DNA from 3 places in the Sediminibacillus sp. JSM 1682029 genome. Region 3 is predicted to be linked to each of the others. Evidence: riboswitches for the same ligand, from Rfam matches in the RefSeq annotation. Region 3 holds a riboswitch; each other region holds the start of a gene.
What was found. Region 3 has a riboswitch for S-adenosylmethionine ahead of ABVF09_RS13510 (PLP-dependent aspartate aminotransferase family protein). Riboswitches for the same ligand answer to the same signal wherever they lie in the genome.

Region 1: linked by a shared signal. The riboswitch ahead of ABVF09_RS08730 (sodium:solute symporter family transporter) and the one ahead of ABVF09_RS13510 (PLP-dependent aspartate aminotransferase family protein) in region 3 are both predicted to bind S-adenosylmethionine.
Region 2: linked by a shared signal. The riboswitch ahead of ABVF09_RS13010 (methionine ABC transporter ATP-binding protein) and the one ahead of ABVF09_RS13510 (PLP-dependent aspartate aminotransferase family protein) in region 3 are both predicted to bind S-adenosylmethionine.

The regions. Positions count from the first base shown of each region.
Region 1 is NZ_JBEWYY010000004.1:121,764-127,058, forward strand. It holds gene ABVF09_RS08725 (LLM class flavin-dependent oxidoreductase) at 1-103, opposite strand, end outside; gene ABVF09_RS08730 (sodium:solute symporter family transporter) at 143-1,642, opposite strand; SAM riboswitch class I at 1,825-1,976, opposite strand; partial or broken gene pepF (oligoendopeptidase F) at 2,168-3,981, opposite strand; gene ABVF09_RS08740 (pyroglutamyl-peptidase I) at 4,101-4,724, opposite strand; gene ABVF09_RS08745 (S9 family peptidase) at 4,746-5,295, opposite strand, start outside.
Region 2 is NZ_JBEWYY010000007.1:91,694-96,988, reverse strand. It holds gene ABVF09_RS13030 (toprim domain-containing protein) at 1-160, shown strand, start outside; gene ABVF09_RS13025 (thioredoxin family protein) at 205-507, shown strand; gene ABVF09_RS13020 (hypothetical protein) at 641-967, shown strand; gene ABVF09_RS13015 (TlpA family protein disulfide reductase) at 964-1,380, opposite strand; SAM riboswitch class I at 1,549-1,664, shown strand; gene ABVF09_RS13010 (methionine ABC transporter ATP-binding protein) at 1,782-2,807, shown strand; gene ABVF09_RS13005 (methionine ABC transporter permease) at 2,797-3,465, shown strand; gene ABVF09_RS13000 (MetQ/NlpA family ABC transporter substrate-binding protein) at 3,606-4,466, shown strand; gene ABVF09_RS19795 (YuzK family famiily protein) at 4,697-4,849, shown strand; gene sufC (Fe-S cluster assembly ATPase SufC) at 5,104-5,295, shown strand, end outside.
Region 3 is NZ_JBEWYY010000007.1:194,772-200,066, forward strand. It holds gene ABVF09_RS13495 (ABC transporter ATP-binding protein) at 1-202, opposite strand, end outside; gene ABVF09_RS13500 (ABC transporter permease) at 215-1,060, opposite strand; gene ABVF09_RS13505 (aliphatic sulfonate ABC transporter substrate-binding protein) at 1,085-2,089, opposite strand; gene ABVF09_RS13510 (PLP-dependent aspartate aminotransferase family protein) at 2,119-3,903, opposite strand; SAM riboswitch class I at 3,987-4,095, opposite strand; gene metX (homoserine O-acetyltransferase MetX) at 4,124-5,209, opposite strand.

The DNA of each region.
Region 1 (5,295 bases), on a different contig from region 3:
TATAGCCGCGATGCCGCTTGCTGTGCGGATGCTTCCAGAGACCATGCGAATTATGCATGGCACTGTTCATTTCGAAGGCATGTAAAATGATTTGTTTGGTCAATGGGAATTCCTCCTGTAACGAATTATTCTGCAGTTCTATTTAAGCACTATGTTTGCCGGCGATGCCCACCTTAGTACCGAATGCTGCCGCCAGATAGCTCGTCGCCAGCATGCTTACAAATCCGAGTGCTGAACTCACGAACAAGGCGATGTATAAATTCGGCAGCAGGTGGAACTGCGTAAAGGACAAATAAGAAAGGGAACCGGTCAAAACGGAGACTATTGCGCCTGTTCGATTTCCTTTATTCCAAAAGTAGCCTAGCAGTACTGGGCCGAATACGCCGCTGATGATGGCCGAGAAACTAAATTGAATGAGCATGGCCAAGGACTCTGGCCGATTTATTGACAAGTAAAGCGAAGCCGCTCCGACAATTATCAACGAGGACTTGGCAATGACAACTGCACGCTGGTCATAGTTGGCAGGAGAAAGGCTGGATTGTTTTTTTTGCACAAGCGGCAGGTAAATGTCATTGCCGATACTGGAGGTTATCGATAGATAAAGGCTGTCTGTGCTCGAAAGTACGGCTGAAATAACGCCGACGATCATAAACGCAACGAGGACTGGTGGAAAAGCCTCGATTAAATAAGCGGGCAATGCTTGATCTGCTTCTGTCAGGCCGGGAACGAGAATCTTTGCTGCAAAACCGCCGAACACGGGCAGGTAAGAGATGAAAAACAAATGAACGCCGCTTGAAATCACAAAAGGCCGCAATTCCTCTTCTGTTTCGATTGCCAAAATTTTATTTAGCAGCTGCGGCATCAATACAAAACTGATCATCAGAAATTGGATGGCCAAAACGGTAGTGACACTGTCGTACGGCCCGTCCGGTGAAAAAGTAGATACAAGCGAAGGGTCGATGGCCGCCAATTGATCAAACATCCGGTTGAACACCTGAAAGCCTCCGCCGATTGTCCAGAACAATGAAACAATGATCAAGACAGAGGTGACAGACATCAATACCCCTTGAAAAGCATCGGTGATAATTTGCGCAAAGGCACCGCCCATCCCTATATAAACGATCGTGATTGCCACACCGGAAACCACTCCCCATTCATAAGGGATGCCGATAATGGTTTCAAAAATCGTTGCCAGGCCAACATTCTGACCGACAATGTAATAGATATTGAACAACAGCAAGATGGACACCAGGATTTGCAATGTTTTGCTGTTATACCTTTTTCCGAGCCATTCCGGCAGCGTGGAAACCCCGCCTTTTTGTTTTTGGTATTTCCAAAATGTCTTAGCGAAAAGAAGCAAACCGAGCCATGCAGTTCCGAAGCTTCCCAAGGTGTACCACAATACCGAGATACCATATTGATAGGCAAGGCCAGGCAGGCCCAAGTACAAATTGGCACTGGCAAAGGTGGCGGCAAAGCTCGCCCCCACAAGCCATGGGCTTACTTTTCCACGGGCTGTGGCAAAGCCCGTCATCGTCTTGCTGTGTCGAGATCCCCGTTTGCCGATATAAGAAACGACAAAAAAGTATCCGACTAAAAGTGCCACAATCAAACCAATTGTCCATGTTGGCAATGTGCTCATTTAGCTGCCTCCTTGTTTTTAGGATAAATAATCGAGCAGACAAGACTGCCAATCACGGCAAACCCTATTGCAGACAATCCATACATTAGAAACATGCTGCTTCCTCCTTTTTGTTTTCATCCATCAAAAAAACCCCTTTCTAAGAGAAAGAGGTTTATCATCTAAACATGCATCAGCCCTTTCTCTTATCTCGCAGTATCGCTACTGCAGGAATTAGCACCGTGCTTTAAGCGGTGAGAACCGCGGCGCAGTTATACGCCCCATTTCACAATGGTATTACAGTCGGTTGCCGGGCTTCATCGGGCCATTTCCCTCCACCTGCTCTTGATAAGAGACAACTTCATTTATTTTGTTTTCACTTTAATTAGGAATTATAGTAACAATGGTTTTGCAAACTGTCAACAGATATTTCAGAATATTTTTTCTTCATACTCTGGACTTGTTCCACTCCCTGGGGTCAGTCCTCCACACAATTAACACTGCGTCACGCTAACACGACAGTGTAGTGGGGGACTGACCCCTTCTTCATTCGTAGCTTTTTTCGAGTTCGTCGATCAGGCTGGCAACATAGGAGACGGCCTGGCGGATGGCATCGGGCTTTTCCATGTCGACACCTGCTTGTTTAATTAGATCGAGTGGTTTCTTGGTACCTCCTGCTTTTAAAACGTCAAGCCAACGGTCGATGGCATGCTGTCCTTCCTCGAAAATGGTTTGTGAAACAGCCGTAGAAACCGTCAATCCTGCCGAATACGTGTAAGAATAAAGACCCATATAGTAATGTGGCTGGCGCATCCAGGTCAAGGTCGCTCCTTCATCAATCTCAACGCTGTCATCCCAAAACTCTGATAATACAGCGGCTTTTTGACCGGATAAAACGTCGGCTGTCAATGGCTCGCCGGATTCTGCAAGCTGATAGACCCTGCGCTGAAAAGCTCCTTCCAGCAGATGGGTGACGAAGTTATGATAATAGGTGCCAAGCAGCTGTAAAATGACCCATCTTCTCATCCGGGTATCATCAGTATTCGATAACAAATGGTTGCCAAGCAGCATTTCGTTCATCGTCGAAGGTGCTTCGATGAAATAGGTAGATGGTCTGGAATTGGTCAGGCGTTGATTTTTGCCAGCCAGATAAAAGTGACCTGCGTGTCCGAGTTCGTGGGCGAGCGTAAAGGCTCCACGCATTTGATTGGTCCAGGTTGTCAATATATAGGGATGAACGCCATATGGACTGGAGCAAAATGCACCGGTCGATTTTCCGATGTTGTCGGCATAGTCGATCCAACGTTCAGATAATGCTGTTTCCATAATGCGGCTATATTCGGGTCCCATCACCTTTAGAGCTTCCAATACGGTTTCGGCCGCCTCTTCATAACTGGTTTCCGGATTGAAATCAGGGTCGAGCGGGGCTTTTAAGTCATGGAAGGCCATTTTCTCCAAACCGAGTACTTGCTGCTTCAACTTGGCAAATCGGCGCATATGCGGAGCCAATTCCTCTAGAAGAATATCCAACTGGTTATGGTACATTTCCTGTGTCACTTGCTGTGGGGCCAGCAGCATATCGGTGACGGAATCATAGTTGCGCAGCCTCGACATCACTACTTCCTGATTGACTTTTGTGGCATAGGTAGCAGCAAACGTGTTTTTATACTGTTTTAACGTTTTGACAAAAGAATCATATGCATTTTTCCTGACCACAGCAGATGGGGAGGCTTCGTAATTGGCTTCATATAGGGCAAAGGAATTCGGTTGATATTCTCCATTATCATTGGGAAAAGGCACAAACTGCATGTCTGACAGCTTGCTCCGATTATAAGTAGTATAAGGAGAACGGAATAAAGAACCCAAAGAAGCTAGAGCCGACTCTGTTTCCGCAGACAGGGTATGCGATTGTTTTTCTTTTAAATCATTTACTATTTGGAGAAAGGAATAAGCTTCGGTTCATCATCGAAATATTGATTGAGTTTCGCTTCCGGAACGGAAATGATTTCGATTTCGACGAAGGAAAGAACCGCGTCGATTTTTGCCAAAACATCGCTTACCTTTGCTGCATTCGCCTGGTTGGTACTGTCGGTACTGTCAGCTGATTGCCTTAAGTTTGCATAAGTGGCAACTCGTATTACCCGTTGCAACAACTTTTCGCGGGCTTCTAAACAGTCTCGGAGTGTTGCAGCATTTTCTCCGATTTTCCCCTGATACTGAGTGACTTCAGGTAAACTTTGCTGGACTGCACGTAATTCCTCTTCCCATTCATCCCTTGAAGCGAATAAATCGGTTAAATCCCAGGTTGCTGCATCAGGGACCTGGTCACGGCTAATACGTTGGTGGTTGGTCATTAACATGTCCTCCTAAAATTGTTGATTAGATCGGTTCAATCGGTTTATTTCTTTTTATCTAGTTTGAGAGCCGGGAACCGCTTTGGCAACTTACTTTCCTTAATATGGGCGACCGACACAATCGTTTAGCTGATTTCCTTTTTCGATGTTTTTGCCAGCTCCTGCAAAATGACCTCCACAGCTGTGTTTAAATCGTTCAACGACCAGGAAGGAAGCTTCGGATTCGCCAGTGCCAGCTCGTGGTGGGCGGGCATATGGATAAATCCTGTTCGGCAATCGATGTCGCTGGTTTCGATATAGTGGCTGGCTGTGTACATGATTTGATTGCAAAGATAAGTACCTGCTGAATTAGAGATGCCGGCGGGAATGCCTGTTTGCTGAAGTGCTTTCACCAGGTTTCTGATTGGCAGAGTGGAGAAATAACCATCAGGGCCGTTGTCGGCTATTTTTTTGTCCTGATAGCTGTTCCCGACATTATCCGGTTCTCCGTCCATGCAGTTGATGGCGACCCGTTCCGGTGTAATCTGGTTGCGGCCGGCAGCCAAACCGAGGGAAACAATCATATCTGGCTGCAATTGGTCTACTTGGGTGATCAATTGTTTTGAAGCATTTTGAAAATCAACGGGCAATATATGACCGATTATCTCCATGCCTAAAAGTGTTTTCCCTGCGAACTTTCTGGTTACAAGCTCGGTTGGATTTTCACTCATCCCCAAAAACGGTTCAAAACCTGTTAGTAATATCTTCATGAATAAAACCTCTTCTCCTAATTATAGATAGTGATCAAACCAATCCGTGATTTCGTTAAGGCGGCGAATACGCAGGGAAGGATCCCCGCTGCGGGATAATTCATGGTTAGAACCCGGGAATCGCACAAATTTTGTCGTTTTGTTTTGGTGTTTAAGAGCGACGTATAGCTGTTCGCCTTGTTCGATGGGACAGCGATAATCTTTTTCATTATGCAAAATCAGCAGCGGTGTCTCAATATCCTTTACATAGCGAAGAGGAGAATGTTTCCACATGCGGTCCGGATCTTCGAGTAAATTGGTTTTTAGCTCCCAATCAGTAAAAAAGTACCCAATATCACTGACTCCATAGAAGCTGATCCAATTACTGATGGAACGCTGTGTAACAGCAGCTTTGAAACGATTTGTATGTCCGACGGCCCAGTTCGTCATAAATCCGCCATAGCTCCCCCCAGTGATTCCTATACGGTTTTCATCGATCCATTTATAATGGGATGTTGCATAATCTACAGCATCGAGAATGTCCTGGTAGTCTTTTCCTCCATAATCCCCGCGCACCGCATCGACAAAGTTC
Region 2 (5,295 bases), 100 kb from region 3:
TGCAGGACATAAACTGCGAAAGCAATTGTCCTTCGAACTCCCTCATGCCGAACATATCTATGTAGATAAAACCTTCAGGGAAGTGGCGGCTACTCCAGAAGCGGAATTAGCAGCAGCTCTATTGAGCAGAAGCATAGCAGTGAATCCACTTTATCTATAGAGGTGGCGGATAAGTTATATTCAAAAGGAAAAGGGATGGAATTTATGTTGGCAATTTCGGATGAACACGCACTCAAAGACTTTTCAAAAGGGTTTGTGTTTATTCATACGCCTTTCTGCGGCACATGTAAAATGGCGGAGAAAATGCTGTTGGTATTAGAACAAATCGAAGAGGCATCACTTTTCCATGAAATGAATGCCTCTCTTTTTCCGGGCTTCATGCAATCATTTCACATAGAAAGCGTTCCCTGTCTGTTAATAGTGGAAAATGGCCGGGTGCAGGAAAAAATATACGCATTTCATTCGTTAATGCATATTCAGGAGAAGATACAGAAATACAGAAACTAAAAAGGAAGGAATATTTCCCGAGAAATACTCCTTCCTTTTTTGCTTATGTCTTTTGGAAGACTCCATCTGCTTTTCTTTTTTGCAGGAAATACATGCTGGATGGCGAACTACTGTTAACAGGGAGGCGGTAGTCTTGTCAGAACAACTTTTGGCAGAATGGAAACGGCGTTTGGAAGATCGTGAAGATTTGTTGTATTTATATGAACAAAAGCACTTGGACATCAAAGTGGATGTAGGTGAATTCTCGGCTTGGGTTAAATTTCGTTCAGGAATTGTGGAACTCCATGCCGATTCACAATTCCCGTCTGCTGCCCCTTTAAAGGTGAAGGTGAACAATGACATAGCAGAACAACTTTTTAACGGGGAGCGGAAGCTGACAGCTTTCCCTGCAGGGCTTGCCTCCTGGACAGGGAGGTACAGGGACTGCCTGCTTTTTGAAACATTGCTGTACCTGCCTTAAACGAGTTGCCTGCCCAATGCTTGGACAATAGATAAAAAAGGTGCTTTGTCGCCAAACTGAGCCGCTATATCACCCTGCTTGTCAATAATGACAGTACTGGGAACCCCTTGACAGCGGTACATATCGTAAACGTTTGTCCCTTCGTCCGACAATGTCGGCTGTTGCAGAAACTTCTTATGGAATGCTTCTGCTTCATCCACCGAACGTTCTCTCCCAGTCACATTGATGGTCAACATTTTTATATCATTTTTGTTGATTGTTTTATATAACTGCTCTTTTTTGGGTAAGTCCGCTGCGCAGTCCGGGCACCAGGATGTCCAAAAGGTAAGCATGATCACCTTGCCAAGGTCCTTTTTCAGTTGATAGGTCTTTGGGGTACCCAGAATCGGAAGCTCGAAAACCGGGGCTTTCATCCAACCACTCCTTGCTTCTCAGTAAGTTTTTCTTGTTGTATATGCTAACATAACCAAAAATGGAAAACGATTATCGCACTTCAATTAATGAATTAGCTTGACACCTAACTGCGCCAATGCTAAAATCCTATTTAGCGCTTAAGGAACGACCTAATTAAATATTCTAATCTCTTATCAAGAGAGGTGGAGGGACTGGCCCTGTGAAGCCCGGCAACCGTTAACCAGTTTTTACTGGTTAAAATGGTGCCAATTCCTGCGAAGCAATAAGCTTTGGCAGATGAGAGAACATGAAAGTAGTCATACTGCGTCTTTCTGTTCTCTTGTGAACGGAAGGACGCTTTTTTAATACACACAAAAGAAGTATTAGGTAGTTCGGCAAGTATTGCTGAGGAGGAAGAAAGTTGATTTCAATTAAAGGCTTGAAAAAAGTTTATCCAGCCAAGCATCAGGATGTCCTCGCTGTCGATAACCTCAACCTGGAAGTAAGCAAAGGGGAAATTTTCGGGGTGATCGGATACAGTGGTGCTGGTAAAAGTACGTTCATCAGACTGCTTAATCGGCTGGAAGAACCGACTGAAGGACAAATTTATATTGATGGAAAAGAAATATCTGCAATGGGAAAGCAGCAGCTGCGTAAATCACGACAGGAAATAGGGATGATTTTTCAACATTTCAACCTGCTCTGGTCCCGTACCGTTCGTGACAACATTGCTTTTCCGCTGGAAATAGCGGGAATTCCCAAGGGGAAAAGGAGAGCCAGGGTCGAAGAGCTGATAGATTTAGTCGGGCTTAAAGGAAGAGAAGATGCCTATCCTTCGCAATTAAGCGGAGGGCAAAAACAACGGGTCGGCATTGCAAGGGCGTTGGCCAACAACCCAAAAGTGCTGTTGTGTGATGAAGCCACATCGGCGCTAGATCCGGATACGACGGATGCGATATTACGGCTGCTTGTCGATATCAATGAAAAATTGGGGTTGACCATCATTTTGATCACACATGAGATGCATGTCATCCGTAAGATTTGTCATCGGGTCGCTGTGATGGAGTCAGGAAGAGTAGCAGAGCAAGGCGATGTGCTGGATGTTTTCTTGCATCCCAAACAGCCTGTTACCAAGCGGTTCGTTGAACAAGTCATGGGAGACAGGGATCAAGAAGAATCGCTCCATTTATTGGAAAATTATCAAAGCGGGCAAGTTGTACGGCTTCATTTTGTGGGAGAAACAACCAATCAGGCGCTGATAAGCCAGGTGTCAAAGCGATTTGATGTGGCTGTCAATATCCTTCAGGGTAAAGTCACTCAAACACAAAAAGGGGCATATGGAACTTTGTTTGTCCATATGGACGGCTCTGCAGAAGAGATAGCCAGGGCGATTGCCTTTATCAAAACCACCTCGGTAGAAGTGGAGGTGGATCCAAATGCTGAGTGAACTTTTTCCAAACGTGAAAATGGAGGATATTTGGACAGCGATCGGTGAAACATTTTATATGACACTGATATCGGTGGCAGGGACGATTGTTTTAGGGGTCCTGTTGGGACTTTTATTATTTCTCACTGCCAGAGGTGGTTTGTGGCAAAATAAAATATTGAATTTTTTTGCTGCAGCGCTGGTGAATATCTTCCGGGCCATCCCATTTATCATTTTGATTTTATTGTTATTCCCATTCACTGATTTTCTTATAGGCACGATTCGTGGTCCGAAAGCGGCGTTGCCAGCTTTGATCATCGGTTCGGCACCGTTTTATGCAAGGTTGGTGGAAATCGGTCTGAAGGAAGTGGACAAAGGTGTAGTGGAGGCCGCCAAAGCGATGGGTGCAAAAACGCACACGATTATCTTCAAGGTTTTGCTTCCGGAATCGATGCCTGCTTTAGTATCCGGGATTACTGTAACAGCAATAGCATTGATTGGCTATACGGCTGTTGCCGGAGTGATCGGGGCCGGGGGTCTTGGAGATTTCGCCTATTTTTATGGCTTTCAACGTCGCGAATTTGACGTCGTGTTTATCTGCACCGTTTTAATAGTAGTAATTGTATTTATTTTTCAGTTTATCGGTGATTATATCGCCAATAAATTAGATAAAAGATAAGGCACTTTCCATCATACAGTTCCGTTGTCATGTTCCGTATATAGGGTGTAGTGACTTTATATGGAAAACGCAGGCATAAGGAAAGCAATACCGTATGCGAAAAGGGCCAAGTTTAAAACATGAAAAGGGGAAATGAGATCATGAAAAAGTATTTATTTTTGTTACTGACTGCTGCGGTTCTTGCAGTGTTGGCTGCTTGCGGCAGCTCGGATGAAGATAATTCGTCCGATGGAGGGACTTCTGGTGGAGGAGACGAATCAACAGAAATAAAAGTAGGGGCGTCAAGTACTCCTCACGCAGAAATTTTGGAAGAAGCAAAACCGTTGTTGGAAGAGCAAGGTGTTACTCTTACGATTTCTGAATATCAGGATTATGTCTTACCTAATCAGGACTTAGAGGATGGCGAAATTGATGCCAACTATTTTCAGCATAAACCATACTTGAAGGATCAAATTAATCAGTTCGGCTATGACTTTGTCAGTCTTGGAGGGGTTCATGTCGAGCCGATGGGAGTCTATTCCAAGAATATCTCCAGCATCGATGAGATACCAGATGGAACAGAAGTGATCATCAGCCGTTCTGTTGCCGACCATGGACGTATTCTCAGCTTGTTTGAAGCGAACGGTTTAATTAAATTGGATGAAAATGTCGACAAGGCAGCCGCTACGACGGATGATATAGTGGAAAATCCGAAAAATTTAACCTTTTCGCCGGACGTTGATGCTGCAACGCTTCCTGAAATGTATGAATCCGAAGAAGATGCCTTAGTGGCAATCAATACCAATTATGCGCTGGAGGCGGGCTTAGTACCGACAGAAGATGCCATTTTTGTGGAGGATGAAGATTCGCCTTATGTCAATCAGGTTGTAGTCCGTTCCGAAGATAAAGATAACGAAGCGCTTAATACATTGGTTGAAGTATTGCAATCTGAAGAGATTCAGAACTTCATCAGTGAAAACTATGATGGGGCGATTGTGCCGGCGGCTACTCCTGGAGACTGATTTTTTGGAAACAGCCGAAATCAGCAGAAATTCCTTACATTATTGAAGGTGGATGATTTAAGCCGCATATGATGGAACATAGCGGTGCAGAGAAGCATTTTCCTGTTTATTTCCTGTTTGGGAAGGGAAAAGAATCCGTGATACAATTTGTTTGTCAGAAAATATAACAATCCCGAAAGGAAGGATTCATTATCACAGACAGTGGTATAGGTCTGAATTATACCTCAGAGATGGAAAAAGCCATGCATCAAAACCATGGAATTGGTTATGCGGAGTATGAAAGAAAGCTTGACAAAAGACTCGAGGTCGAAAAAGAAAGAGAAGACAGCTATCGGCAGAGCCGCCGTGTTGTCGCTGAAGTTGAACGGCAAGTCCACCGCTGATACGGTGGTGGAAACAAATAGAAATTTCATGGTAAATCCCCTGCTGCTTGTTTTTGGCGGCAGGGGATTTATGTTACATTATAGATAGAGCGATGTGGATGATTAGGTATAGTAAATGGTTGGCAGGTACATTCTAATCGAAAATTTGAAAATGTTGATAATAGATTCGAAATGATATAAGATTGTAATGAGAATAAATTGAGAATGGGTGTAAATCCATTCTGCATTAATAAAGAGTAACTGGAGGTATTGTTATGGCAGGTTCAACATTGGAAATAAAGGATCTTCATGTATCGATTGAAGACCAGGAAATACTTAAGGGAGTTAATTTGACAATTAAGGGCGGCGAATTCCACGCTGTTATGGGTCCTAACGGAACTGGTAAATCAACGCTGGCATCCGCCATCATGGGGCATCCAAAATACGAAATCACGCAAGGATCTGTT
Region 3 (5,295 bases):
CGTCCACTTTCTTATTATTGATTTCGATCACGCCGTCAAATTCGGTATCCAGTCCGGAGATGGCACGCAACAGGGTGCTTTTGCCGCAGCCGCTGGTTCCGAGAAGACCGATGATTTCACCAGGTTCCGCTCGGAAGGAAACATCCTGGACAGCTGCTTTTCCTGCAAACGTCCTTCCCACTCTTTCTAATTGAAGACTCACCGCTTTACCTCCTTACGATTTTGCAGCCCGATCCTGCCAATGCAATGTCCGGGTCTCCAGTTTTTTCAGTACCCAGTCCGACAGCTTTCCGATCACTGCGAACAAGACAATACTCGCTATAATGGTTTCCGGAGCTAGTGTATTCTGGCCGACTACCAGCAAATACCCAAGCCCCTGGCTCGCACCCATCAATTCCGCTGCCACGACAAACATCCAGCCCAATCCAAGCCCACTGCGCAATCCGACCAAAAAGGAAGGCAAAGCTGCCGGAAGAATAATCCTTCGCACCAGCTGAAATGTATTCAATCCATACATTTTCCCAACCTCGATTAATTTTCGGTCGACGCCGCTTATGCCACTGACAATATTCAAATAAACCGGAAAGAAGACGCCGACTGCAATCATGGCGATCTTCGACGGCTCGCCGATTCCCATCCATAAAATGAACAGTGGAACCCATGCTAGGGAAGGGATGGAACGAAAGGCTTGGATCAGCGGATCGAATAGCGCTTCGGCATGTTTATAAAATCCGACCAACGAACCGAGCACGACGGCTGCTGCCGTTCCTAACAGAAAGCCCATCAACACCCGGTAGAAGGTGATGCCGACATGTCCCCAGAGTGTGCCATCTTCCGCCATCCCGACAATTGTCTCTAAAATGACGGACGGGGCAGGAAGCTGATAGGCTGGAAAGACTTCCGAACGGCTTAACAATTCCCAAACCACCACCAACAAAGCCGGAAAAATGCTCCCCAATAACAAGGGATGGGTGAACGGACTTTTCGGTTTGATTGTCGATGGCTGGCTTTTGCTTCCCGTTGTGAAGACACCGCTCACTTCACTTTGATTTTTGGCCATGTCTGGTCCTCCTCTCTGACTTTTTTACTCCGATATTGTTTCTTCCGCGAAAGATGGATCGATTAGTTCGTCTGTCAATTCCTCGATATTGGCTTCCGGATCAATCGTTTCGCTTTCCTGCAGCACTTTTCCGGCCTCAATCAAAGCGTCACGATGTACTTCGCCGGGAACAGGTTCGGAAAAATCGTTTCTTTCCAGCTGTTTGATCGCGACCTCTTCTTTAATCTCCGCTTCTTCTGCCAATAACTCGGCAGCTTCCTCCGGATTATCCTGGACCCACTTCCTCGCTTTTTCGTACACCTTGATGACCCGATCAACGTATTCTGGATGTTTTTCCGCAAACTCCTCGCGGACATTCAGGAAACCATACGTATTAAAGTCGGGATTCCGGTAAAAAAGCTCTGCATCCGATTCGAGTTCCAATCGAGCCATGTGCGGGTCAAGCCCGGACCATGCGTCCACCTGTCCGGACGTCAAGGCAGATGCCCCATCGCCGTGCTGCAGGTTGACGATTTCCAACTCATCTGCTGGAACTCCTTCTGCTTCAAGAGCACGCAAGAGGAAAATGTATGGATCCGTCCCAAGTGTGGCCGCCACCTTTTTTCCCTTCAAGTCTTCAAGACTGGAAATTCCGGAACCTTTCGAGGTGACCAATGCAGTCCACTCCGGTTTTGAATAAATATACACATTCTTGATCGGCGCTCCGTTTGCTTTCGACATCAACGCTGCAGCGCCGGCAGTCGATCCAAAATCGACACTGTCACTGTTCAAAAATTCCAGCGCTTTGTTGCTGCCTTGACTTAGTGCCCATTCTATCTCGATCCCTTCTTCTTCAAACTCTTCCTCTGCCCAGCCGAACTTTTTCAACACCAGGCTGGTCGGTGAATAGTACGCATAGTCAAGCCGTATCTTATCCGGCGCTCCTTCAGAGCTTGCGCTCGATGAACAGCCGGCAGTGACGATAATAATCACCGTCAGAGCTGTCAGAGCCAAAAAACTTCTTAAATCTATCAGTGGTATGCGATCCATGGTTATCCTCCTCGTCGTTGGTATCCGTCTTATATTTCACAAGCATAAGTCGTAATTGTTCCTCGCAGGCGTTGTGCCTCTTTATACGTACAGCGGTTATGAACCACTTGGAGTCCAGCATTTCTCGCTATTTCGGCAGCTTCATCGGATACCACTCCTTCTTGAAGCCAGAAAATTTTTGGCCGGACCTCCGCTGCTTCGCGTGCGATTCCGATTGCAGCTTCCGGACTTCTGAATACCTGGACAATATCGATCGGTTCCGGAATGCTTTTCAAATCTGGGTACGCCTTTTCACCTAAAATCTCCGTTTCCCGCGGATTCACCGGGATGATTTTATAGCCAAGCCGCTGCATTTTTCTGGCAAGACGGTGGCTCGGCCTTGCCTCTTTACCACTCAACCCGACAATCGCCAATGTTTTTTGACGTTGGCGCTCTTCCCCATCGGATTCGACACGTTCTGTCGGGGACTGCAATGCCCAGCGGATTACTCCCTCATCGTTGATGACTATTTCTGGTCCGCTCTCCTTTTGTTGCCCAGTCGCTTTTGCCAATGCTGCATCCAAATCGTTGATCAAATCTCTCACCGACTCGATCCCCACCGACAACCGGACGAGCTCCGCTTTGACCCCCGTCGCTTCCAGTTCCTCCGGGGACAGCTGCTGGTGGGTCGTCGAAGCCGGATGGATGATCAACGATTTGGCATCCCCGACATTGGCTAGATGCGACCATAAAGCGACATTGTTTATCAACGTTCGGCCGGCCTCTTTGCCGCCTTTGATGCCGAAGTTGACAATCGAACCGTATCCATGCCGCAAGGTTTCACTCGCTTGCTGGTGGGACGGGTGCTCCTCCAATCCTGGATAGGACACCCAGTCCACTGCCGGATGGTCCTTTAAGTAACGGGCAAGCTCCAGCGCATTCTGGTTATGCCGTTCGACGCGCAGATGCAAAGTTTCCAGGCCTTGCAGCAGCAAAAAGGCGTTGAAAGGACTCAGCGAAGCTCCGAAATCACGCAGCAGCTGCACCCTTACTTTAGTGCTGAACGCCAATGTTCCGAAATCCACTGCATAGCGGATGCCATTGTAGCTCGGATCCGGGTCCGTAAACTGCGGGTATTTTTCCGAATTCCAATCAAATCTTCCACCATCGACGATCACCCCGCCAATCGAAGTGCCATGCCCTCCAATCCATTTGGTTGCTGAGTGGATCACGATATCGGCTCCTAATGTGATTGGTTTGCATAAGTGCGGCGTGGCAAAGGTATTGTCAATGATCAGCGGCAATCCATTTTCGTGGGCAATTTCCGCGACTTTTTCGACATCGAGCACATGCAAGCTTGGATTCCCGATGATTTCTCCATAAACCGCTTTGGTTTTATCCGTAATCGCCTTGCGGAAATTTTCAGGATCGGTCGGATCGACAAAGTTGACCTTGATGCCATAACGCGGCAGGGTGGTCGAGAACAAATTGTACGTACCGCCGTATAAGTTGGTGGCAGCTACGATTTCATCCCCTGCACTGGCCAGGTTAAGAATCGATAATGTGATAGCTGCCATACCAGAAGCTACACCGACTGCTGCAACTCCTTCCTCCAATAAAGCCAGGCGTTTTTCAAAAACGTCGACTGTCGGGTTGCCCAATCGAGAATAAATATTTCCAGGTTCATCCAGAGCGAACAAGCGCTCTGCGTGTTCTGTATCGTGAAACACATAAGAAGTAGTTTGATAAATCGGGACAGCACGCGACCCTGTTGTCGGATCCGGTGATTGGCCGCCATGAAGTGATAACGTTTCTAAATCGTAAGTATTTGCCATGTTTCTTTTCCTCCCGTAACTCTTTTTTTCAATCAAAATAAAAAGTCCTCTTCCTAAGAAGAGGACTGTTCATACAATCTCTCCTCTTATCTGTCAGGATCTCTCCTGCAGGAATTAGCACCTTTCAAGTCAATTCGACTTGAAGGTTGCCGGGCTTCATCGGGCCAGTCCCTCAGCCTCTCTGGATAAGAGTGCTTATTAAATTGTCTTCATTAGCTTATCAAGCTTCCAATTCTGATTTGATGATGCTTCCCCACTTTTCAAATTCGACCAGAAAACCGTCATGCCCGAAACTGGTATCGATCAATGTGTAATCCGCTTCTATTCCGATGTGCTTCAACTGGCCGATAAACTGTTCCAGCGAACCAGGAGGGAATAGCAAATCTCCGCTGTAGCCCAGCGCTGTTACCGGTGCTTCGATCCGGGAAGCAGCTTTCTGCCACCCACCACGTCCGCGTCCGATATCATGGGTATCCATCGCCTTCAACAAATACAGATAACTGTTGGCATCGAAACGCTTGGTCAGCTTTTTCCCCTGGTAATCAAGGTAGGATTCGATTTCATAGGCAATTTCATCGTGGAAGTTGCCGGCAGGTGCGCGCTGTTTCCTGGAAAAACGTTCATTGAACAAATCTCCCGACCGGTATGTGATCATGCCCACCATACGTGCCAGACTCAATCCGCTTTCCGGTATGGTCTCTTCCGTATAATTGCCGTTGTTCCAATTCGGGTCATGCAGGATGGCAAGTCTTGCGATATTGTTGAATGCAATCGCATAGTCGGTCAAGTAAGGCGTGACAGCCAAGGGAATCAAACGATCCATTTTACCGGGATACATCACTCCCCACTCCAACACCTGCATTCCGCCGAGCGAACCGCCAATAACAGCAGCTAAATGGTTGATACCCAGTTTTTCCAGTGCCAGATGCTGGGCACGGACCATATCACGGACCGTTATAAACGGAAATTTGGCCTGGTAGGGTTCTCCCGTCTTGGGATCTATACTAAGCGGTCCGGTCGAACCATTACAGCCGCCTAATACGTTGAACGATATAATTTGGAATCGATCGCTATCGATAAAACCTCCAGGGGTGATCATTTCTGCCCAATAGCCAGGCATATCCTGATCGCCCGCTGCATGCTGGCTTCCTGTCAATGCATGACAGACAAGGATTGCCGGTGCTTCGGCCAACCCAACCCGTTCGTAGGCAAGCTCAACCTCCTGGATCACGGTACCGGATTCCAACTCGAGCTCTCCTATGTTGACTGTACCGGTCTTCCTCTCGACAGCTGTTTTCACTTCCATACGACGGATCCACCACCTTTCTTGTTTTCAATTAATTCGATTATTTCTCAATCCATCTATCACTTTTCCAGTTGTCTTTCCCCCTG